DNA from 4 places in the Streptomyces sp. NTD91 genome. Region 2 is predicted to be linked to each of the others. Evidence: riboswitches for the same ligand, from Rfam matches in the RefSeq annotation. Region 2 holds a riboswitch; each other region holds the start of a gene.
What was found. A riboswitch is a leader RNA that binds a small molecule or an ion and turns the genes downstream of it on or off. The one in region 2 is predicted to bind cyclic di-AMP.
Positions count from the first base shown of each region.

Region 1 (5,665 bases), on a different contig from region 2:
GGCCAGGCGCTCCGGGTTGGTCACGAACAGGTCGTCGCCGACGAGCTGGACCTTGTCACCGAGCTTGTCGGTGATGACCTTCCAGCCGGCCCAGTCGTCCTCGAACAGCGGGTCCTCGATGGAGACCAGCGGGTAGGCGGCGACGAGCTCCTCGTAGTACTCGGTCATCTCGGCGGCCGAGCGGGACTTGCCCTCGAACTCGTACTTGCCGTCCTTGTAGAACTCGGACGCGGCGACGTCGAGCGCGAGCGCGATCTGCTCGCCCGGGACGTAGCCGGCCTGCTTGACGGCCTCGAGGATGAGGTCCAGGGCGGCGCGGTTGGACTCCAGGTTCGGGGCGAAGCCGCCCTCGTCGCCGAGGCCGGTGGCCAGGCCCTTGCTCTTCAGGACCTTCTTCAGCGTGTGGTAGACCTCGGCACCCCAGCGCAGGGCCTCGGAGAAGGACTCCGCGCCGATCGGGGCGATCATGAACTCCTGGATGTCCACGTTGGAGTCCGCGTGCGAGCCGCCGTTGAGGATGTTCATCATCGGCACCGGCAGCAGGTGCGCGTTGGGACCACCCAGGTAGCGGAAGAGGGGGAGGTCGGACGCCTCGGAGGCGGCGTGGGCGACGGCGAGGGAGACGCCGAGGATGGCGTTGGCGCCGAGGGAGCCCTTGTTGTCGGTGGCGTCCAGGTCGAACATGGCCTGGTCGATCAGCCGCTGCTCGGTGGCGTCGTAGCCGACCAGCTCCGGGCCGATCTGCTCGATGACGGCGAGGACGGCCTTCTCGACACCCTTGCCCTGGTAGCGGTTGGGGTCACCGTCGCGCAGCTCGATGGCCTCGAAGGCGCCCGTCGAGGCGCCGGACGGGACGGCGGCACGACCCGTGCTGCCGTCGTCGAGGCCGACCTCGACCTCGACCGTGGGGTTGCCTCGGGAGTCCAGGATTTCCCGGGCTACGACGACGTCGATGGACGGCACGAGCATCTCCTTCTTGGGATGTGACGCTGGAAGTGCGGGGCGTGTGCCTTGCGGCTGCGCCGTGCGACTAGAGCCTAACCGTCCCCGGGGCGCCGGCCACCGACCGACCGTCCCGTGGACAGGAGGGACACGCAGACGGTACCCATTGTTCACCGCCGGAACAAAGGGGGTGCGGAAGAAAAGCGGGGAACGGCCGGGCAAAGAAAAGCCCCGCCCCGGCGCGTACGGGGGAACACGCGCCGGGGCGGGGAGCCCGTGGGGAGGGGGGTGGCCCTCACGAGGCCTCCCGTGCGGGGCGGCGGCTGTGAGGGCGCCGTGGGCCCGGCCGGAGAGCCGGGTGTCACTCCCCGGCTGTCACTTGAGGTGCAGCTGCTGGCCCGGGTAGATGAGGTCGGCGTTCTTCACGATGTCCTTGTTCAGCTGGAACAGCTTCTGCCAGCCGCCCTGCACGCCGTGCTTGGCGGCGATGGAGCTGAGGGTGTCGCCCTTGACGACCTTGTACTCGCCGTCACCCTTCTTGACCTTCGTGCCGGTCGCGGTGGTGACGGTCTTGTTCGCCGACGGGGCCGTGCGCGTGGTGGAACGGGTGGCGGCCTGCTGGCCGGTGGAGCGGGTGGTGGTGCCGCTCGAGGACTTCGTGGAGGCCGCGGGAGCGGAGCCGTTGTACGGAGTGCTCGACAGGCCGGTGCCGCAGACCGGCCAGGCGCCCTTGCCCTGACCCGCGAGGACCTTCTCGGCGACGGCTATCTGCTGCGCCTTGCCGGCCAGGTCGGCGCGCGGGGCGTAGGCGGTGCCGCCGTAGGCGGCCCAGGTGGAGTTGGTGAACTGCAGGCCGCCGTAGAAGCCGTTGCCCGTGTTGATGGACCAGTTGCCGCCGGACTCGCACTGGGCGACGGCGTCCCACTGGGAGGCGGTGGCGGCGGAGGCGTTGCCCGCCGCCATCAGCGGGGCGGCGACGGCGGCGCCGGTGACACCGGCGAGAGCGACGACGCGGACGGCCTTGGACGGGCGGCGGTGCTTGCCCTTGGCGGAAAACAGCATGGATCGATCCCCTCACCGACGCCTGCGAGGTGAGCTGTCGGGTTCGGGCCGGTTGAGTTGCCCGGCCGCACACCCGCTTGCGCGAGGTGCGGCTTCACCCCTAGCCGGTCCAGACTGAACTGCTGGGCGCGGCACTTACCTTGGGTCCCCCGCTCCTGCCTACGGCGCTTGACGCGACGACTGTTCCCGGGCAACCGCTGGCAGGATTCGGCGTGTGCGACTGCCGGGGCTCGTGGTGACGAGCGGTCCTGACCGTAGACATGCCGTCGGCGGAATTTCAAAGACGATCAGGGCTTCTGAGACTCATCCCACACTTTCGCCAAACCGGACATCACTGATCAAGTAGGGCGTCAACTAGTCCTGTTCCGCGCCCTTTTCGCCGTCGATTTTCAGGGTCTGACCGGCGGCGATGCGGTCCGGGTCGGCACCGATGACCTTCTTGTTGCTCTCGTAGAGCGCGTGCCAGCCGCCGTCGACACCGAGCGAGTCGGCGATGGAGGCGAGGGAGTCGCCCTCGCGGACGGTGTACGTGTCCGGTCCGTGGCCGGCGTGACGGCCGGAAGAGGCGTCGCCCTGACCGTTTGTCACGCTTTCGTCCGCACTCGCGCCACGGTGACGTCCGCCACTGCCGAGCGCTCCGGTGTCGACCAGGCTCCAAGAACCGGCACTCTGCTGGTAATTGTCCGAGTTGTCAGCACCGGGCATCGCGGTGGAAGACCCGGCGCCCCCCTCTGAGCTTCCGTCGCCCTGCGAGGCGGACTCGTGAGTTTTGTCCGGCTTGGGGGTACTGGTTCCGGCGGAACCGGTCGGATCCGGGGTCCCGGTGGCATCGCCACCGGGGCTCGGGGCGGGCGTGCCGCTCGCGCCCGAGGAGGGGCTGGAGGAGTCGGAGCCGGAGGAGTCCGAGCCGGGCGCGTGGCCCGAACCGGCGCCGCTGGAGGACGAATCCGGCAGACCGGACGAGCCGGAGCCGTCCGCCGAGCCGGAGGTGTCGTTCGAACCGCCACTGCCGCCGGATGCGGAGCCGCCGACACCGGTGTCGACGTCGAGCGAAGCGGAGTGGGAGGTCAGCCCGGCGGTCAGCGCGCACATGGCCCACGGCGCGGTGCCCCGGTCGGCGAGGATCTTCTCGGCGACGGCTATCTGCTGGTTGCGGCTGGCCTGGTCCGCACTCGCGGCGTACTGCGTGCCGCCGTACTTGTCCCAGTCCTCCTGCGAGATCTGCAGACCGCCGTAGTAGCCGTTCCCGGTGTCCGCGCTCCAGGATCCGCCGCTCTCGCACTCGGCGACCTTGTCCCACGTGGTGCCGTCGGCAGCGTTGGCGCTCGCGGCGCCGAGCAGCGGGATGGCGATGGCGGAGCCGGTCACTCCGGCCGCGACGAGGAGGGCCGGAGCCTGACGGGGGCGACGGTGACGACCGTTCCCGGAGAGCATGCGGAAGCCTTTCGTGCGACTGCGGAACCGGCGCGGCGAACAGTGCCCTCGCCACGCTGATGGGTGAACGTAGCGCCAGACGATCACTTGTCACAAGTTAATGCCGCGTAGATCACGTGAAGATCACATAATTGAACGTCCGTCACTTTTACCCGCACGGAGTGTGTTCAGGCGGTGGGTGTGAACTCCACGGGGAGGGTGCGCAGGCCCCGCATGATGAGCCCGCCGCGCCACCGCAGGTCGGCCGGATCGGCGCCGAGCCGCAGGTCGGGAAGGCGGGTGAGCAGGGTGGCCAGCGCGGTCCGGGCCTCCAGCCGGGCGAGCGGCGCGCCGAGGCAGTAGTGGATGCCGTGGCCGTAGCCGAGGTGCTGGTTGTCGCGGCGGGCGAGATCCAGCACATCGGGGTCGGCGAACCGCTCCGGATCCCGGTCCGCAGCCGCGAGCACCACGAGCACCGGGTCGCCCGGCGCGATGTCCTGTCCGCCGACGGTGAGCGGCTCGGTGGCGAACCGCCAGGTGGCCAGCTCCACCGGCCCGTCGTAGCGCAGCAGCTCCTCCACTGCGGTCTCCAGCAGGCCGCTTTCCCCCTCGGCCAGGGAGGCCTGGAGCCGCTCGCGCTCCCCGTGGTGGGTGAGCAGGGCGTAGGTGCCGTTGCCGATGAGGTTGACGGTCGTCTCGAAGCCGGCGAACAGCAGGATGAAGGCCATCGCCGCGGCCTCGTTCTCGGTGAGGTGCTCGCCGTGGTCGGAGGCGCGGATGAGACCGGAGATGAGGTCCTCACCGGGCGCGGGCTCAACGGGCAGCGCCTCGCGCTTCTTGTGGATCAGCTCGGCGAGGTAGCCGCGCATCTTCTTCACGGACCGCGCGACCCCGCCCCTCGGCCCTCCGCCGTGCCGGATCATCATTCCCGCCCAGTCCCGGAAGTCGTCCTGGTCCTCGCGAGGGACGCCGAGCAGGTCGCAGATGGCGTAGATGGGCAGCGGGAAGGCGAACTCGTGGATGAGGTCGACGGAGCCCTCCCCGGCGAACCGGTCGATGAGACGGTCGGTCAGCTCCTGCACGCGCGGCCCGAACTCGGCGACCCGGCGGGGTGTGAACGCCTTGCTGACCAGCCTTCTGAGCCGGGTGTGGTCCGGCGGATCGATGTTCAGCAGATGCGTCATCAACTCCGCCTTGCGCTCGCCCGGGATGCCGGTCCTGCCCTTGGCGTGCGCGGGCTCGTCGTGATGCGCCGGGTTCTTGCTCAGCCGCTGGTCGGCGAGGGCCTGCTTGGCATCTCCGTACCGCGTGACCAACCAGGCCTCCACCCCACTGGGCAACCGCGTCCGGTGCACCGGCGCGTGCTCACGCAGCCAGGCGTAGGCGGGATAGGGGTCGGTGGCGAACTCCCAGGTGAACAGGGCGGGTACGGGACCTCCGGCGGAGCCCTCGGCGAGGGCCGGGGAGGGGCCGGGGGGCGGGTCCCCGGCCGGTGCCGGGGCGGAGCCGAGGGCCGAGCCCTCGGCAGGGCTCGGGTGGGGGTGGGGCCGGTCGGTCACGGGTCGACCGTATCCGGGGCTTCGTGGCCCTCCGCGTCACGGTGGCCGGTGCGGGTGCGGTGTATCGCCCCGGGGGCGACTCCCTCCGCCTCACGGATGGCGTCCCGGTACGCCCGTGCCGCCGCGCGCAGGGCCGCCTCCGGGTCCACGCCCTCCGCATCGGCGCGGGCCGCCAGGGCCAGCAGCCGGTAGCCGACGCCCTCGCCCTGCGGCAGCGGCACGTCCAGGCCCGCCGTACGCGCGCGGGAGACGAGCTTGGCGGCGAGGGCCAGGCCGGGCTGGCCGAGCGGGACGCCCTCGGTCACCGACGCGCGCCGCTTCTCCTCGGCCTTGGTGCGCAGCCAGTGCTCCTTGACGTCGTCCGGCGTCTCCGCCTTCTCGTCCCCGAAGACGTGCGGGTGCCGGTGGACCAGCTTGGCGACGATGCCGCCGGCCACGTCGTCGACCGAGAACGGAGCGTCCGGATGCTCCTCGGCGATCCGGGAGTGGAAGACGACCTGGAGGAGCACGTCGCCCAGCTCTTCGCGCAGCTCCTCGCGGTCACCGGTCTCGATCGCCTCGACCAGTTCGTACGCCTCCTCTATGCCGTACTTCGCGAGGCCCTCGTGGGTCTGCCGGGAGGACCACGGGCACTCGGCGCGGATGCGGTCCATGACCTGCACGAGGTCCAGCAGGCGGGCGCCGGGCAG
Region 1 is NZ_JCAJZW010000001.1:95,701-101,365, forward strand. It holds gene eno (phosphopyruvate hydratase) at 1-969, opposite strand, end outside; gene AC5WRT_RS00435 (transglycosylase family protein) at 1,318-2,004, opposite strand; cyclic di-AMP (ydaO/yuaA leader) riboswitch at 2,009-2,181, opposite strand; gene AC5WRT_RS00440 (transglycosylase family protein) at 2,359-3,438, opposite strand; gene AC5WRT_RS00445 (cytochrome P450 family protein) at 3,606-4,838, opposite strand; gene AC5WRT_RS00450 (nucleoside triphosphate pyrophosphohydrolase) at 4,973-5,665, opposite strand, start outside.
Region 1: it holds a riboswitch for cyclic di-AMP, as region 2 does, so the genes downstream of both, AC5WRT_RS00435 (transglycosylase family protein) here and AC5WRT_RS10860 (C40 family peptidase) in region 2, are expected to answer to the same signal.

Region 2 (5,665 bases):
GAGCGCGCCGGCGGCACCGTCCGCACGCTCGACCCCTACGGCAGGCTGTTCGAGGACCGGATCGTGTTCCTCGGCACCCCGCTGGACGACACGGCCGCGAACGACGTGATGGCGCAGCTGATGTACCTCGAACACACGGCCCCGGAGCGGGACATCACGCTGTACGTCAACTCGCCCGGCGGTACGTTCAGCGCGCTGACATCGGTGTACGACACCATGCGCTACGTCAGTTGCGACGTGGCGACCTACTGCCTGGGCCAGGCCTCCTCCCAGGCCGCGCTGCTGCTCGCGGCCGGAGCGCCGGGCAAGCGGTTCACCCTGCCCGGCGCGCGCATGGTGCTCTCGCAGCCCCAGCTCGCCGAGCCGGTGCAGGGCCAGCCGAGCGACCTGCTCATCCAGGCCGAGGAACTGGCCCGGATCCGCGCGCTGACGGAGGAGATGCTGGTACGGCACACCGGGCGCAGGGCCGAGCAGGTCCACCGCGACCTGGAGCGGGACCTCGTCCTGGACGCCCCCGCGGCGGTGGCCTACGGCCTGGTGGACGCCATCGTGCCCACCCGGCGGAGCACCCCGGGTGCAGCGGACGCGAGGTGAGCCGCCGATGCTTCCGGACCTGCCGCCGTTGCCCGCACTCACGCGCGCCGAGGGCGACCTGATCGACCGTTACCTGGAGGCCGCCGACCTGCTGGGCCGGGTCAATCCCGCGCACGGTGGCGACACCTATCGCGGACTGCGTGCGGCCCAGGCCCTGGTGCGCAAGGCGGCAGAGCTGCGTGACGCCCTCGCGCTGATGCACCGGCGGGGCGAGACGGAGCTGTACGGGGACACGCTGGCACGGGCTTTGCGGGTGCTGGACGGTGAACGCCGGACCGCGCGCGTCGCGCTCCCGCCGGACGGCGGCGGCTGATCCGGACGCCCGACCCGGCCGGACGGGACCCGGGTGTCGACGGGTGCCGCCCGGACGGGAGTTGAAACGGCCCGAACGACGTACCGCCGACCGGTGTATATCCGCCTCGTTCTCCGGGCCTCCCGACTTGCGCTCCACGCCGGTCCGAAGTTCGCGGGAAAGCGCATCGTCCCAGGTCCGGGGCTACGTCCGCGATCTGACGTGGTGTCCGACATCGCCCGGTCCACCCGAACGGGCGAGTGGTGAGCAACGCCACAAATTCCCGGATGCATTGGGATTTTCGGACCGGTGTGGGCGAAGATCCCGTCCGACGACAAGCCCCCGCCACCGCGGCGGGGCGGTCCGGGCGGACGCCGAGTCCTGCCGCCGCCCGGATGACCGGTCGACAGGAGTGGATCGGCAGGAGTGGAGGACCCAGGCAAGACGGGTCGCCGGAACGGATGTTCGTCTGCGCGTCACAGAACCCTCTGTGCGCCGCAGCCGGGCGGAGGTTACGAGCAGCCCTTGGGGTGAAGCCGCGGCAACGCGGCCGGGCAACTTCGCCAGCCCGAATCCGACAGGTCATCCTTCACAGGCGGCTGACGAAGGGTTGCGCATGACTGCGCTCAATCGTGTCCCGTCGCTCATGGCCCGGGCCGGCACGGCCTCGGCCCTCACCCTCGCCGCCGTCGGCGGCTCGATCGCGGTCCCCGGCCTCGCCACGGATGCCTCGGCAGCGACCCTCGCGACGAAGGCATTGCAGGTCGCGGCCTCCAAGAAGGGGGCGCCGTACCAGTACGGGGCCACCGGGCCGCGCAGGTTCGACTGCTCGGGGCTGACGCTCTACTCGTTCAAGAAGGCGGGCAAGAGCCTGCCGCGTACCGCAGCCGCGCAGTACAACAAGACGCACCACATCTCCGCCGGCAGCCGCAGGGCCGGTGACCTGGTGTTCTTCCACTCGGGCTCGTACGTCTACCACGTCGGCATCTACGCCGGGCACGGGAAGATCTGGCACGCGCCGAGGACCGGGGACGTGGTGAGGCTCCAGAAGATCTGGACCAGGAGCGTCTGGTACGGCCGGGTCAGCTGACCCCTGTCAGGTCCGGAGCGGCTCCAGCAGCAGGGCCGCTCCGCGCACCGTCGGCGCCACCCCGGTGCCCGCCTGGAGCCCACGGGCGGCCCGGGGCCGGCGGCGCGCGCAGCCGACCCGGTGTGCGCGCACGGCGACGGAGCACGCAGGCGCCACACCGGCCCTCCCCCAGAACAACACCTCCCGTCCGGCCCGGCCCGAAGGCTGCCGTTGCCGTGTCGGCCGGCTAGGGCGTGTTTCGAAAGTCCCGTCTGGTCCGCGACGCCTGGCACGGCACCTCGCCGCGTTGTCGGGATCGTCCACGTACGCCCGGTACGAGGACGACCCTCCGCCTTGCGATGCACCGCACCAGACGCCGCGGACCCCGCCCTCCGGGCGGACGACGCCACTTTCCAAACACGCCCTAGTGGGACCGTTCCGCCGGGACGATCCAGGGGAGTTCGATGGAGACCGTCTTGCCGCCCTCACGGGTGGGGCGGACACGGAGCCTGCCGCCGCACTCCGCGGTGAGCCAGCGGATGATGACCATGCCGCGCCCGTTGTCCTGCTGGACGGCGGCGGGCAGTCTCTTCGGGAAGCGCGGGTGACTGTCCGTCACGCCGATGCGGAGGTGTTCGTCGCAGTCCAGGGCGATGTCGACCGTGAAGGTGGGTGATTGACCGAAGGTGTGCTGTACGGCGTTCGTGGCGAGTTCGGAGACGATGAGTCGCACTGTGTCGGCCACCTCGGTGTCCGACGGCAGGCCCCACTCCGCGAGCGTGCCCACGACATACGTGCGGGCCGCGGAGACCGAGGCGGGATCGCTCGGCAGAGTGACGGATGCTTCCAGATGGTCTGCCATGGCGACGTCGTCCCTTTCCCACGGGCCCGCAGTCCGACACGGCGCGGATGGTTCGAGTACGGTCCCGGACTGGTGCTTGCTCGTCAGCCTGCCACCACCGGGCCGGTCACGGGGAGCGATCCACCAAGATATGCATATATCTGTCGCTCGAAGCGGTGAACTCTCCTACGCGAGACCGTATCCGGGCGGTCCGGAAGGAGTAAGGAGGAGCCCATGCAGAACGGGCCGGCAGTGCGCCGCCGCAAACTGGGTGCCGAACTGCGCACGCTGCGTACCGGTGCCGGGCTCACGAGCGGTGAGGCGGCTCGGCTGGTCGGCTGGCACCAGTCGAAGGTCAGTCGTATCGAGACCGGTGCCAGCGGCGTGAAACCAGCGGATGTGCGGTTACTCCTCGACGCCTACGAGGTGTACGACGGACAACTGCGCGAGCTTCTGCTGATGCTGGCGGGCTCCGACGACACCGGCGGCCGGCACCGCTGGTGGCACGCCTACCGCGGGGTGCTGCCGCCCACGTACCGGGACTTCATCAGCCTGGAGTCGCAGGCGAGCGCGATGCGCACCCTGGAGACCACGGTCGTGCCCGGCCTGCTGCAGACCCCCGAGTACGCCCGCGCGGTGACCCGGGCGGCCGTGAAGAACCTGGACGAGGAGGGCCTGGACGCGCTGGTGGAGGTGCGGCTGGCCCGGCAGGACGTGCTGCGCGCCGACCCCCCGCTGGTGCTGAGCGCGGTGCTGGACGAGGCGGTGCTGCGGCGCGAGGTCGGCGGCCCCGAGGTGATGGCCCGGCAGCTGGAGCGGCTGACGGAGGCGGCCCGGCTTCCCCAAGTCCGTCTCCAGGTACTGCCGTTCGACGCCGGGGCGCATGTCGGCCTCACCGGGCCTTTCGTTATTTTCTCATTTCCGAGCACTTCCGATCTGGACGTGGTTGTTCTTGACCAGTTGACGAGTAGCCTCTACCTGGAGCGGAAAGAAGACCTCATGGCCTACTCGGAGGCCTTCGACACCCTTCGGATGCACGCCCTTTCACCCGAGGACACGTTGGATTACATCGCCGGGATAGGTGACGGCGCGTAAGGAGGCACCATGTCAGCCCTGCCTCGGAACGTCCCTGCCAGTACCGACCTGCACGACGTGCGCTGGCTGCGCAGCAGCTACAGCACGGGAGCCAACAACTGCGTGGAGACGGCCCGGCCGCGCTCCGGCCCCGGGGCCGGGCTGCTCGCCGTGCGCGACTCCAAGCGCCCGGCCGGACCCGCGCTGCTCTTCTCCACCGACAGCTGGGCCGGTTTCCTGACCGCCCTCTGAACCGCCCCCGATCGCACACGTGCTCGGAAGCGACCCCAGGACCCCTCACACGCCATCATCCATACGCGAAGCACGGCCGTGTCACGCCGACTCATGGTCGCGTTTCGACGATCACTCGTACAGCGCGTTCGATCTCGGCCCCGGACAGGTCCGCACGGGCGGTCAACCGCAGCCGTGAAATGCCGTCGGGCACGGAAGGAGGACGGAAGCAGCCCACGGCCAGACCGGCGGTCCGGCAGTCGGCCGCCCAGCGCACCGCCTGTTCCGGGGACGCGGCTCGCACGGAGACCACCGCGGCGTCCGGAGGCACCGCTTCCAGACCCGCGGCGGTCAGCCGTGCGTGCAGTTCCGTGGCCACCGCGCCGGCGCGCGCCGCGCGCTCGGGTTCGCGGACGAGCAGCCGCAGCGCAGCGAGCGCGGCGCCGGCCGCCGCGGGTGCCAGCCCCGTGTCGAAGATGAACGTCCGGGCGGCGTTGACGAGGTGCTCGATCACCCGCCGCGGCCCGAGCACCACCCCGCCCTGACTGCCCAGGGACTTGGAGAGAGTGGCCGTGACCACCACGTCCGCGGCGCCGGCCAGCCCGGCCGCGTACGGCGCTCCCCTGCCGCCGTCGCCCAGCACCCCGAGCCCGTGTGCGTCGTCCACGACCAGACCCGCGCCGTGCTCCCGGCACGCCGCGGCCAGCGCGGCCAGTGGCGCCTCGTCCCCGTCGACCGAGAACACGGTGTCCGAGACGACGACGGCCGGCCCCTGGTGGGTGGCGAGCGCCTTGCGCACCGCCTCCGGGTCGGCGTGCCCGACGACCTGCCGCTCGCCCCGGGCCAGCCTGCAGCCGTCGATGAGGGAGGCGTGGTTGCCGGCGTCGGAGACGATCAAGGAGCCGTGCGGGCCGAGCGCGGTGACCGCGGCCAGGTTGGCGGCGTAACCGGAGGAGAAGACCAGGGCCGCCTCGAAGCCGCAGAAGGCGGCCAGCTCGCGTTCCAGCTCGCTGTGCAGTTCGGTGGTGCCGGTGACCAGCCGGGAGCCGGTGGAGCCGCCGCCCCAGGTCCGGGCGGCGGCGGCCGCGGCCTCGGTGATCTCGGGGTGGTGGGCGAGGCCCAGGTAGTCGTTGCTCGCCAGATCCAGCAGCGGCGAGTCGGCGGGGCGCGGGCGCAGGGTGCGCACGAGTCCGGCGCGGCGGCGCGCCTCGGCCTGCTCGTCGATCCAGCCGAACGCCATGGGTCCTCCGGTGCTTTTGTAGGTAGCGGACAGACCTTAGCGGCACGACGGGTCACCCGAGGTGTGGCAATACCCACACGGTGAACCGTCTCCGTTGTGCAAACTCTCCTTGGCCCGGAGCGGTCCGGTAGGACAGGATCGGACCTCATGGACCTGCTGAACACGCTGGTGGACAAGGGGCTTCGGCGCGAGCTGCCGACCCGCGAGGAAGCGCTCGCCGTTCTGGCCACCTCCGACGACGACCTGCTCGATGTGGTGGCCGCGGCCGGCAAGGTGCGCCGGCACTGGTTCGGACGACGGGTGAAACTCAACTATCTGGTGAAC
Region 2 is NZ_JCAJZW010000007.1:121,184-126,848, reverse strand. It holds gene AC5WRT_RS10870 (ATP-dependent Clp protease proteolytic subunit) at 1-594, shown strand, start outside; gene AC5WRT_RS10865 (hypothetical protein) at 602-907, shown strand; cyclic di-AMP (ydaO/yuaA leader) riboswitch at 1,370-1,499, shown strand; gene AC5WRT_RS10860 (C40 family peptidase) at 1,503-1,976, shown strand; gene AC5WRT_RS10855 (hypothetical protein) at 1,983-2,132, opposite strand; gene AC5WRT_RS10850 (ATP-binding protein) at 2,380-2,817, opposite strand; gene AC5WRT_RS10845 (helix-turn-helix domain-containing protein) at 3,031-3,891, shown strand; gene AC5WRT_RS10840 (DUF397 domain-containing protein) at 3,901-4,122, shown strand; gene AC5WRT_RS10835 (8-amino-7-oxononanoate synthase) at 4,214-5,341, opposite strand; gene bioB (biotin synthase BioB) at 5,489-5,665, shown strand, end outside.

Region 3 (5,665 bases), on a different contig from region 2:
GCCCAGGGCGGCGGCCGCGGCGCTCGTGTCGAGGACCTGGTCCCCGAGCCGGACCCCGACCCTGCGCTCCGTGCTGTCGGAGGGCGAGAACACGCCATAGGGAAGGTTGTGCGGGCCGAAGGGGTCGCCCTCGGGGACGTCGAAGGGGGGCATGGGGTGCTGCCTCACTCTCATCCGGGCCGTGCATGGCGCTCGTTCCATGTGGTCGCGCCCCACGTTACGGCCGTGATGCCTGTCTTGGGCAGAGCCTCATGCCGCGCCCCGAGCAGTGCCGGAGAAGTGTCCGGAAGATGTGTGCCGGGGAGGCTTCGAAAGGTTGCCCGCACCCTGCCTAAAGAGTTCGCAATGTCCGAATGGACCTTGTCGGAGGCGGCAATTCCGGCTTAGCGTCCTTTGGGGACACGGACGGGGTGGGTCCGTTCCAATGGGGGGACACGTGGGGGGACCCGTGGCCGGAGACACCGTCGGTGTGCCGTTCCAGGCGGACCGGGACGTGCCGGGACTGATCGTCAAGTTCGGCGACTATCCGCTGCACCACGGCGGCGTCGGCGCGATCCGCAGCCTGGGCCGGCTCGGCGTGCCCATGTACGCCATCACGGAGGACGCGTACACGCCCGCGGCCTCCTCGCGCTATCTGAAGAAGGCCTTCGTGTGGCCGACGACCGGCGCGGAGGACCCCGCTCACCTGGTCGAAGGTCTGCTGCGCGTCGGCCGCCGCATCGGCCGCCCCGCCGTCCTCGTCCCCACGGACGAGGAGGCCGCCGTACTGATCGCCGAGCACCAGGACGAGCTGGCCGGTTCCTTTCTCTTCCCACGCGTCGACCCCGGGCTGCCGCGCCGGCTCGCCAGCAAGCAGGGCCTGCACGAACTGTGCGTGGAACACGGCCTGGCGAGTCCCGCATCGGCGTTCCCGAAGTCGTACGAGGACATCGTCGCCTTCGCCGACACGGCCTGCTTCCCGGTGGTGGCGAAGAACCGGGAGGCGTTCGTCCGGCGCAGCAAGCCCGCTGTCAACGGCACCACGAGGATCGCCACGCGCGCGGGGCTGCTCTCCCTCGCGCGTGACTGGGGCGAGGCACCCGGCGTGATCCTCCAGGAGTACCTGCCACGCGAGGAGGCCGAGGACTGGATCGTGCACGCCTGCTTCGACCAGGACTCCAGTCCGCTCGCGCTGTTCACCGGCGTCAAGGTGCGCTCGTGGCCGCCGCACGCCGGCATGACGGCGAACGCGTACGTCGTCGACAACCCCGAACTCACCGACCTCGCCGCGCGTTTCGTCAAACAGATCGGCTACAGCGGCATCATCGACCTCGACCTGCGCTTCGACCGGCGCGACGGACAGTACAAGCTCCTCGACTTCAACCCGCGCATGGGCGCCCAGTTCCGGCTGTTCGAGAACGAGTCGGGTGTGGACGTCGTACGCGCGATGCATCTGAACCTGACGGGCCGTTCCGTTCCGGAGGGGGAACAGAGGGCCGGCCACCGTTACATCGTGGAGAACATCGATCTGCCCGCCCTCCTCGCCTACCGCCGCAGCGGTTACACGACGCCGCACGCGCCGGCGAAGGCGAGCGGGACGGAGCTGGCCTGGTTCGCGGGTGACGACCCGCTGCCGTTCCTCACGATGCTGGCACGCTTCGTGCGCCCGGGCGCGAAGCACCTCTATCAGCTGTGGCGGACCAATCGCCGCGGCAGCAGCACCTCCACGAAGTAGGCAAGGCCACCACGCGTGGCACACCGTGTCCTGGGGAGGGACTTCGTGACTCGACCGGTTGCAGTGATCGGGGCCGGGCCGTTCGGCCTGTCCACCGCCGCCCACCTGCGGGCGCGCGGCATCCCCGTCCGCGTCTTCGGCGACCCCATGGTCAGCTGGCGCGACCACATGCCCGAGGGCATGCTCCTGAAGTCCACGCCCGCTGCCTCGAACTTCGACTGCCCGCAGCCCGGCCACGCCCTCGCCGACTACTGCGACGCGGCCGGGATCCGCCGCCTGGTGACCGACGAGGACATCATCCCGGTGGAGACGTTCATCGCCTACGGCGAGTGGTTCCAGCAGAAGCTGGCCCCCGGCCTGGAGGCTGTGCGGGTCGTCTCCGTGGACCGCGACACGAGCGGCGGCTTCGAACTGAAACTGGACTCGGGCGAGATGTTCACCGCGCGCGCGGTCGTCGTCGCCACCGGGCTGTCGGGCCTGGCGCACCTGCCGGCGGAACTCGCGGGAGCCGCCACCGACGGACCGGCGCCCACCGCTGCGGTCTCGCACAGCTCCCAGCACCACGACCTGAGCCGTTTCGCCCGCCAGGAACTGATCGTGATCGGCGCCGGCCAGTCCGCGCTGGAGACGGCGGCGCTCGCGGCCGAGGCGGGGGCACGCGTGCGTGTCGTCGCTCGCGGCCGTGGCCGGGTCGCCTTCGGCGCCCCGCCCTGGGAACAGCCGAGACTGCGTCCCGAGTCCCCGTTCGGCCGCGCCTGGTCGCTGTGGGCCTTCAGCTACTACCCGCACCCCTACCGTTACCTGCCCGAGGCCACCCGGCACTTCCTGGTCCGCCGGGTCCTCGGACCACTCGGCGCCTGGTGGCTGCGCGAGCGCTTCGAGAGCGCCGTACAGGTGCACGACGTGGAGCGGGTCGTGGCCGCCGAGGCGCCGGACGGCAACCCCGTCCTCACCGTCCGCACCCACGGCGGGCGCACCGAGCGGCTCACCGCCGACCATGTCATCGCCGCGACCGGCTACCGCGTCGACATCGCTGCGATGGACTTCCTCGGCCATGGGCTGCGCACCCGGCTCGCGGTGAGCCGCGGCGCCCCGAGGCTCGGCGCCGGTTTCGTGTCGTCCGTCCCCGGCCTGTACTTCACCGGCCTGCCGGCCGCGTCGTCGTACGGCCCGGTGATGCGTTTCGTCTGCGGTACGGAGTTCGCCTCCCCGCGCCTGGCGAAACACCTGGCGGCGGCCCACGGCTGACGCGGGCGCTTCGGCCCCGCGAACCGGGCCATTGTCACCATGAGGCAGCCACCGGGCACCACTTGGGGCCGATCAGTACGTAAGTGCGCAGGACGGCAAGGTGAGTCGAGGAGGCGCGGTGTCCGTATTCTCTGATCATGGCAGCCTCCCCCGCGTACGCACTGATCGCCACCGACCTGGACGGAACGCTGTTGCGCGGCGACGACACGGTCTCCGACCGGTCGTTCGCCGCGCTCGCGCGGGTGGCGCGGGCCGGTGTCCGGCACCTGGTGGTGACGGGCCGCCCGGTCCCGCGGGTACGGCCCCTGCTCGCGCGCCTCGGCTGCACGGGGCTCGCGGTGTGCGGACAGGGGGCACAGGTCTACGACGCCGGGACCGGCCGGCTGCTGTGGTCGGTCCGGCTGGACCGGGAACTGGCAGAGACGGCGCTCGGCAAGATCGAGGCCGAGGTGGGGGAGGTCTACGCGGCCGTCGACCAGGACGGCGTGGAGGGGCTCACGCTCATCGAGCCCGGGTACCGGATGCCGCACCCGACCCTGCCGGCGGAGCGGGTCGACCGGCGCGACGACCTGTGGTCCGCGCCGATCAGCAAGGTGCTGCTGCGCCATGCCGACCTGTCCGACGACGAGTTGGCGGCCGCCGCGCGCACGGTGGTGGGCTCGCTGGCCACGGTCACCATGTCCGGGCCGGGAACCGTGGAACTGCAGCCGTCCGGGGTGACCAAGGCGACCGGTCTCGCGCTGGCCGCCGAGCGGCTCGGGATCACGGCGCGGGAGGCGCTGGCGTTCGGCGACATGCCCAACGACATCCCGATGTTCGACTGGGCGGGGCGCGGGGTCGCCATGGCCAACGCGCATCCCGAACTCAAAGCGGTGGCCGACGAGATCACCCTGTCGAACGAGAACGACGGTGTCGCCGTGGTCCTCGAACGACTGTTTGCCGTCCACTGACCCGGCGGACCGACTGACCGGCACATCAGTAGGCGGCCGTCCGGAGGAGGCCGGCATGGCCTGGTGCACGCTCGCCGGATGCCCGGCGGCCGCCCGGTACGCCCCCCGTCCGTCAGGTTCGGGGAGCGTGCCGGGCGGCCGATGCCGGGACGGCCCGCGGGGCCGGCGACGGCCGGACGCGCGGGACGTCGGGGAGCGGCCCGTGGGCGGCCGTGGGCCGTCAGTAGGCGCTGTTGACGTTGTCGATCGAGCCGTAGCGTGCGGCGGCGTAGTTGCAGGCGGCGGTGATGTTGGCGACCGGGTCGTAGGGACTGGAGGCGGTACCGGCCACGTGGTACGCGTGGAAGGTGGGGTCGATGACCTGGAGCAGGCCCTTGGACGGGATGCCGGCGGCGGCGTTGGAGTCCCACAGGTTGATGGCGTTCGGGTTGCCGGAGGACTCACGCATGATGTTGCGGTAAATACCGTTGTAGGTGCCCGGGATGCCCTTCTGGGCCATGATCGCGAGCGACTCGCGGATCCAGCCGTCGAGGTTGTCCGGATACCCGGCGCGAGTGCCGGCGGCCGGGGTGGTGCTCGTGGTGGCCGCCGAGGCGCTGGTGGCGCCGACGAGGGGCAGGGCGAGTACGGCGGCGCCGGTACCGAGGAGGGCGAGGACACGGGCGAGGCGGTTGGTGCAGGGGCGGCGATGTCGAGCGGCAGCAGGCATGGGGACGTTCCTCTCCTACGCCTGCGAGGTGAGCTGTCGGGTTCGGGCGGCGAGGTGCCCGGCCGTGCCCGGAAGGGACACGGCTTCACCCCCAGCCGTACCGGTGCGGTGCGTGCCGACCGGTCCGGCGACTTACCTGGGTCCCCCGCTCCTGCCGTACGAATGGTCCGTGGATGGGTGCGCGGGCGGCGGCAGGATTCGGCGTCCGCCCGACGGCCGGGAAGGTATGCGAGAGCACATGCCGGAAACAAGTGCGTGAATCACACAACGCACCATTTGACCTTGATCAATGCTATATGAGGCACTTGATCCTTTGCGGTTGCCAATCTCAACTGGCCTACCGGGCAAGGAGGGACGGCGTTCGGCGGGTCTCCGGGGTGGGGGGCGGTCCGTGACCCAACTCACGAAGTAGCAAAGTACTCTAAATCCGGCATAGGGGATTCATGTGGATCGGCCGCGCGGTGGAACCCGTGGCATGGTGCCCGTCGTTGTCGTAGTGATCGCGGCACCTGTCGGTGTCGTGGGTGGTCGCGGCGGCGCGGAGGGGGTGCGCGGGGTCGCCTCCGCCCGCCTGTCGTTCGCGACAAAGCGCGTGGGTTCCTGTTAAGTCGATGAATGCCCGTCCTTACTACTTGATCAAAAACATACCGACCATGATCCGATAGCGCCCGCTGGACCGGTGGGCGCTATCAGCGATCGAACAGGGACCGGATACGCTGACTCGAGTGATGGCAGCGACCTATCGACAAACCGTGTGATCGCCAGCAGACACCAGCAGACAGGAGACCCCTCGTGACCGTCGTCGGGCCGTTCGGGCTGAGCGTGCGGGACCAGGCTCTGGAAGCCGATGTCCAGGCCGGATTGGCGGCTGTCGAGGAAGGCTTGCTCGAGGCCACCAAGAGCGAGGTCCCGTTCATCACGGAGGCCGCGCAGCACCTCGTACGAGCGGGCGGGAAGCGGTTCCGGCCGCTGCTCGTGATGCTCGCGGCCCGGTTCGGCGACCCCTATGCGCCGGGCATCGTGCCGTCGGCCGTGGTCGTGGAG
Region 3 is NZ_JCAJZW010000028.1:9,552-15,216, reverse strand. It holds gene fahA (fumarylacetoacetase) at 1-153, opposite strand, end outside; gene AC5WRT_RS25565 (carboxylate--amine ligase) at 470-1,714, shown strand; gene AC5WRT_RS25560 (FAD-dependent oxidoreductase) at 1,760-2,962, shown strand; gene AC5WRT_RS25555 (HAD family hydrolase) at 3,100-3,912, shown strand; gene AC5WRT_RS25550 (transglycosylase SLT domain-containing protein) at 4,133-4,621, opposite strand; cyclic di-AMP (ydaO/yuaA leader) riboswitch at 4,625-4,800, opposite strand; gene AC5WRT_RS25545 (polyprenyl synthetase family protein) at 5,414-5,665, shown strand, end outside.
Region 3: it holds a riboswitch for cyclic di-AMP, as region 2 does, so the genes downstream of both, AC5WRT_RS25550 (transglycosylase SLT domain-containing protein) here and AC5WRT_RS10860 (C40 family peptidase) in region 2, are expected to answer to the same signal.

Region 4 (5,665 bases), on a different contig from region 2:
CCGCTGCCGTGCGCGCCTTCTACGACCGGCACGTACGTCCCGCCACGGGCACCGCGGTCGTGGTCGGCGACCTCACCGGCGTCGACCTGGACGCGCTGCTCGCCGACACCCTGGGCGCCTGGACCGGCACCTCGGGCGAGCCGCGGCCCGTGCCGCCGGTGACCGCCGACGACACCGGGCGCGTGGTCATCGTGGACCGGCCCGGCGCCGTCCAGACGCAGCTGCTCATCGGCCGGATCGGACCCGACCGGCACGACCGCGTGTGGCCCGCCCAGGTGCTCGGCACGTACTGCCTCGGCGGCACCCTCACCTCCCGACTGGACCGCGTCCTGCGTGAGGAGAAGGGCTACACCTACGGGGTGCGCGCCTTCGGGCAGGTCCTCAGGTCCGCGCCGGACGGGACGGGTGCGTCGATGCTCGCCATCAGCGGCTCCGTGGACACCCCCAACACCGGTCCCGCGCTGGACGACCTGTGGAAGGTGCTGCGCACCCTCGCGGCGGAGGGCCTGACCGACGCCGAGCGGGACGTGGCGGTGCAGAACCTGGTCGGGGTGGCGCCGCTGAAGTACGAGACCGCGGCGGCCGTGGCGAGCACGCTGGCCGACCAGGTCGAGCAGCACCTGCCCGACGACTTCCAGGCGACGCTGTATCAGCGGCTCGCGGCCACGGGCACGGTGGAGGCCACGGCCGCCGTCGTGAACGCCTTCCCGGTGGACCGCCTGGTGACGGTGCTGGTCGGTGACGCCTCCCGGATCAAGGCACCGGTGGAGGCGCTCGGCATCGGCGAAGTGACCGTCGTGGCGGCCGAGTAGCCGCCATGCGCGCCCGGGGCTCCGACGGTCCGCGGACCGTCGGAGCCCCGGGCTGTTCCACTCCCTTCCTCAGATGCCCGATTTGAGGCGGAGGTTGCGTGTCTGCCCTGTGGGATGCGCAACAAAGGCCCCGCTTCGTTTGGGATTCGGAAGCGGGTTTCCGTAGCGTCGTGCGGGCTGTTCGTCGGCAGTGCGCGTACCCGCGGCACCGGACAGCATCGCCGAGTCCCCGTACGGCGCGAGCCAGGGGAGCCGGGGACCCACGTCCCTGGGGTGAATCGGGCGCCCGCGCGAACGGTGTGGGGCCCGTAGGAGACCTTCCTGCTCCGAACCCGTCAGCTAACCCGGTAGGCGAGAGGGAAGGAAAGGACAAGCCACTCCATGGCGTTCACGTGCGCCACCGGGAAGCACCGCAAGCCCGGCCGGGTCAAGCGCACCTCCGCTCAGGCGGCCGGTATCGCGGCCCTCACCACCACCGGTGTCCTCGGCGCCCTCGCCGCCTCCCCGGCGCTCGCCGCCGAGAACACCGTGGAGCAGACCGGCCTCACCCCGGTCCTCACCGTCAGCGACGACGTGGCCGAGCACATCGACGCGCAGGCCGCCGCGCAGAAGCGGGCCGCCGAGCAGAGGGCGGCCGAGGAGGCCGCGGTCAGGAAGGCGAAGCAGGAACGGCAGGCCCGGGAGCGCGCGGCGCGCGAGGCCGAGCGCAGGCGCCTGCTGAACACCTTCGTCGCCCCGATCGCGGACTCCTACGTCTCCACCGGCTACAAGGCCAGCAGTTCCCTGTGGTCGTCCGGCTCGCACACCGGCATCGACTTCCACGCGGCAGGCGGCACGCCCGTCCACGCGGTCGGCTCCGGCACCGTCGTCTCCACCGGCTGGGGCGGCGCGTACGGCAACCAGATCGTGATCAGGATGGCCGACGGAATGTACACCCAGTACGGCCATCTGTCGTCCATCGGCGTCTCGGTCGGCCAGCGGGTCGTCCCCGGCCAGCAGATCGGCCTGTCCGGCGCGACCGGCAACACCACGGGCCCGCACCTGCACTTCGAGGCCCGTACGACGCCCGACTACGGCTCCGACGTCGACCCCGTCGCCTACCTCCGCAAGCACGGCGTGAACGTCTGACGCCCCGGCGACGGCGGACGCGGCCCCGGCCCACCGGCCGGGGCTTTCGCCGTTTTCCCACCGGCTCCGCCCCGGTCCGCTGACCAAAAAATATCCATTGCTTCCGGCCCGCCGTCGGAAATTCCGGCTCATTGGAATAGAGTCACGGAACGGGCGTCCATCGTCGGCGTTTCACGGGGATTAAGGCGGAGGTCGGGCATGCGTATTCCGGCGCACTCGGTGTGCACGGCGATCCGGGACGACATCATCGCCGGTGTGCACGAGCGCGGCGGCCGCCTCACCGAGGAAGTCCTGGCCCGCCGCTACGGCGTCTCGCGTGTCCCGGTCCGGGAGGCCCTGCGCACTCTGGAGGCCGAGGGCTTCGTCGTGACGCGCCGGCATGCGGGCGCGTGCGTGGCCGAGCCGACCGAGCAGGAGGCCGTCGACCTGCTGGAGATGCGGATGCTCCTGGAGCCGCTCGGGGCCGCCCGGGCCGCCCAGCGGCGCAGCGACGCCCATCTGAAGGTGCTGCGCGGCCTGGTCAGGCTGGGGCAGGAGCGGGCGAGGAGGGGCAACAGCGAGGATCTGCGCTCGCTGGGCGGCTGGTTCCACGAGACGCTCGCCCAGGCCTGCGGCAGCCCCTCGCTGACCGCGATGCTCACCCAGTTGCGGCACAAGATCGCCTGGATGTACGCGGTGGAGGCGCCGGCCAGCCCCGTGGACGCCTGGGCGGAGCACGGCGCCATCGTCGACGCGGTGGCGCGCGGCGACGGCGAACGCGCGCGGGCGCTCACGGCGCTGCACACCGAGCGCACGACGGCCGCGCACCGGCTGCGTTTTCCCCGGGCCGCGGAGCGTGTGAGGACTTCGCAACACGCCGTAAACATGTCGGGCCTCCGGCATTAACACGGACGCCGTATACAAAGAAGAGTAATTCGGTGGTGGTGTATTTCCGCTGCGCGAATTCAGGTGTGTGCGCAATGTGCCCAGAAAAGGGCGGAGCCGCGCCGCCCCGGAAAGGGCGACGCGGCTTCGGTCATCGGCGCGCTGGACTTCAGACCGTCTCGGGCAGTTCCTCGAGGCCCTCGGAGACCAGCTTGGCCAGACGGTCCAGGGCGGCGTCCGCACCCTCGGCGTCGGAGGCCAGGACGATCTCCTCGCCGCCCTGGGCGCCCAGACCCAGGACAGCCAGCATGGAGGCCGCGTTGACGGGGGTGCCGTCAGCCTTGGCGATCGTCACCGGGACGCCTGCGGCCGTGGCGGCTCGGACGAAGATGGAGGCGGGGCGGGCGTGGAGGCCCTCGGCCCAGCCGACGTTGACGCGGCGCTCAGCCATGTGTTGCTGCCCTTCAGTCTTCAGGGTTGTCTAGACCAGTTTCCCACATCGTGAAGCATGCCCGGATCGGACCCGCGTCCTTCCCGGGGCACCGTCGGACCGCGGCCTCGGTCCGACGTGTCGTCCTCCACAGACTGCCCTGCGCCGTTGTCGGACGCGAGCCGTACTCTGGGGCCCATGCAGACCTCGGCGGACCGGAAGGACCGGCACCAGTACCCCGCTCACTGGGAGGCGGACGTGGTGCTGCGCGACGGTGGCACCGCACGCATCAGGCCCATCACCGTTGATGACGCCGACCGCCTGGTCAGCTTCTACGAGCAGGTCTCGGACGAGTCGAAGTACTACCGCTTCTTCGCGCCGTACCCCAGGCTCTCCGCCAAGGACGTCCACCGCTTCACGCACCACGACTTTGTGGACCGGGTGGGACTCGCGGCCACCATCGGCGGCGAGTTCATCGCCACCGTACGCTATGACCGCATCGGCGCCGACGGTGCGCCGGCGTCCGCACCCGCCGACGAGGCCGAGGTCGCCTTCCTGGTGCAGGACGCCCATCAGGGCCGCGGGGTCGCCTCCGCCCTGCTGGAACACATCGCCGCGGTCGCCCGCGAGCGCGGCATCCGCCGCTTCACCGCGGAGGTGCTGCCCGCCAACACCAAGATGATCAAGGTGTTCACGGACGCCGGCTACACCCAGAAGCGCAGCTTCGAGGACGGCGTGGTCCGCCTGGAGTTCGACCTCGAGCCCACCGACCGCTCCCTCGCGGTGCAACGCGCGCGTGAGCAACGCGCCGAGGCCCGTTCGGTGCGGCGGCTGCTCAGGCCCGGCTCCGTGGCGGTCGTCGGCGTCGGCCGCGCCGCAGGCGGGGTCGGCCGCAGCGTGCTCGGCAACCTCAGGGACGCCGGCTACGGCGGCCGGCTGTACGCCGTGAACAAGGCCTTCCCGGAGAACGTCGCCGAGGTCGACGGGGTGCCGGCGTACCGGTGCGTGCGCGACATCGGCGAGCACGTGGACCTCGCCGTGGTCGCCGTACCCGCCGAGCACGTGCCCGCCGTGGTCGCGGAGTGCGGAGTACACGGAGTGCAGGGGCTCGTCGTGCTCTCCGCGGGATACGCCGAGAGCGGGTCCGACGGGCGCGAGCGGCAACGGGCGCTCGTGCGGCAGGCGCGCGCGTACGGCATGCGGATCATCGGGCCCAACGCCTTCGGGATCATCAACACCGCGCCGGACGTGCGGCTGAACGCCTCCCTCGCCCCGGAGATGCCGCGCCCCGGCCGCATCGGGATGTTCGCCCAGTCCGGTGCCATCGGCATCGCCCTGCTGTCCCGGCTGCACCGGCGCGGCGGAGGGGTCACCGGGGTCACCGGTGTGTCCACCTTCGTGTCCGCGGGCAACCGCGCGGACGTCTCCGGCAACGACGTCCTCCAGTACTGGTACGACGACCCGGAGACCGACGTCGCCCTCATGTACCTGGAGTCCATCGGCAACCCGCGCAAGTTCACCCGCCTCGCGCGGCGGACGGCGGCGGTGAAACCACTGGTCGTGGTGCAGGGGGTCGGCTCCGCGCCGCAGGGACACGCGGTGCGCGCCACCCGGCTGCCGCACGCCACCGTCTCCGCGCTGCTGCGTCAGGCCGGAGTGATCCGGGTCGACACGATCACCGAACTGGTCGACACGGGCCTGCTGCTCGCCCGGCAGCCGCTGCCGGCCGGGCCCCGGGTGGCGATCCTCGGCAACTCCGAGTCGCTGGGCGTGCTGACGTACGACCGGTGTCTGGCGGAGGGACTGCGGCCGTCGCGTCCGCTGGACCTGACGACCGGGGCGACGGCGGAGGACTTCCACGGCGCGCTGGCACGGGCCTTGGCGGACGACACGAACGACGCCGTCGTCGTCACGGCGATCCCCGCCATCGGGGAGGCGTCGCCCAGGGACGCGGAGCTGGCCGAGGCGCTGCGGTCGGCCGCGGCGGCAGTGCCGGGAAAGCCGGTGCTGGTGGTGCACGTGGAGCTGGGGGGACTTGCGGAAGCGTTGTCGGCTGCGGCCAGTACGGCACCGCAGGCCGCTGAGAAGGCGCCCGGCGGCGAGGGCCTGTCCTTTCGCCCCGCGGAACGACTGCCCGCCGCGGGACCACCCCCGGAGGGCACCCATCTCATCCCCGCCTACCCGGCCGCCGAACGCGCCGTGCGGGCCCTTGCCGAGGCCGTCAGGTACGGGCAGTGGCGGCGGGAGGCCCTGGACCCCGGGAAGGTGCCCGAGTACGAGGACATCGACGAGAAGGGCGCAGCGCGACTGATCGACGAGCTGCTCATGCGGGGTGAAGGGCTCACGATCTCCGACGCGGAGACCTGCGAACTGCTCGGCAGGTACGGCATCCCGGTGCGGCGCGCCCTGCCCGCGCCCACCCCCGACGCCG
Region 4 is NZ_JCAJZW010000020.1:117,338-123,002, forward strand. It holds gene AC5WRT_RS21440 (M16 family metallopeptidase) at 1-812, shown strand, start outside; cyclic di-AMP (ydaO/yuaA leader) riboswitch at 1,022-1,181, shown strand; gene AC5WRT_RS21445 (M23 family metallopeptidase) at 1,194-1,940, shown strand; gene AC5WRT_RS21450 (GntR family transcriptional regulator) at 2,139-2,825, shown strand; gene AC5WRT_RS21455 (HPr family phosphocarrier protein) at 2,974-3,255, opposite strand; gene AC5WRT_RS21460 (bifunctional acetate--CoA ligase family protein/GNAT family N-acetyltransferase) at 3,433-5,665, shown strand, end outside.
Region 4: it holds a riboswitch for cyclic di-AMP, as region 2 does, so the genes downstream of both, AC5WRT_RS21445 (M23 family metallopeptidase) here and AC5WRT_RS10860 (C40 family peptidase) in region 2, are expected to answer to the same signal.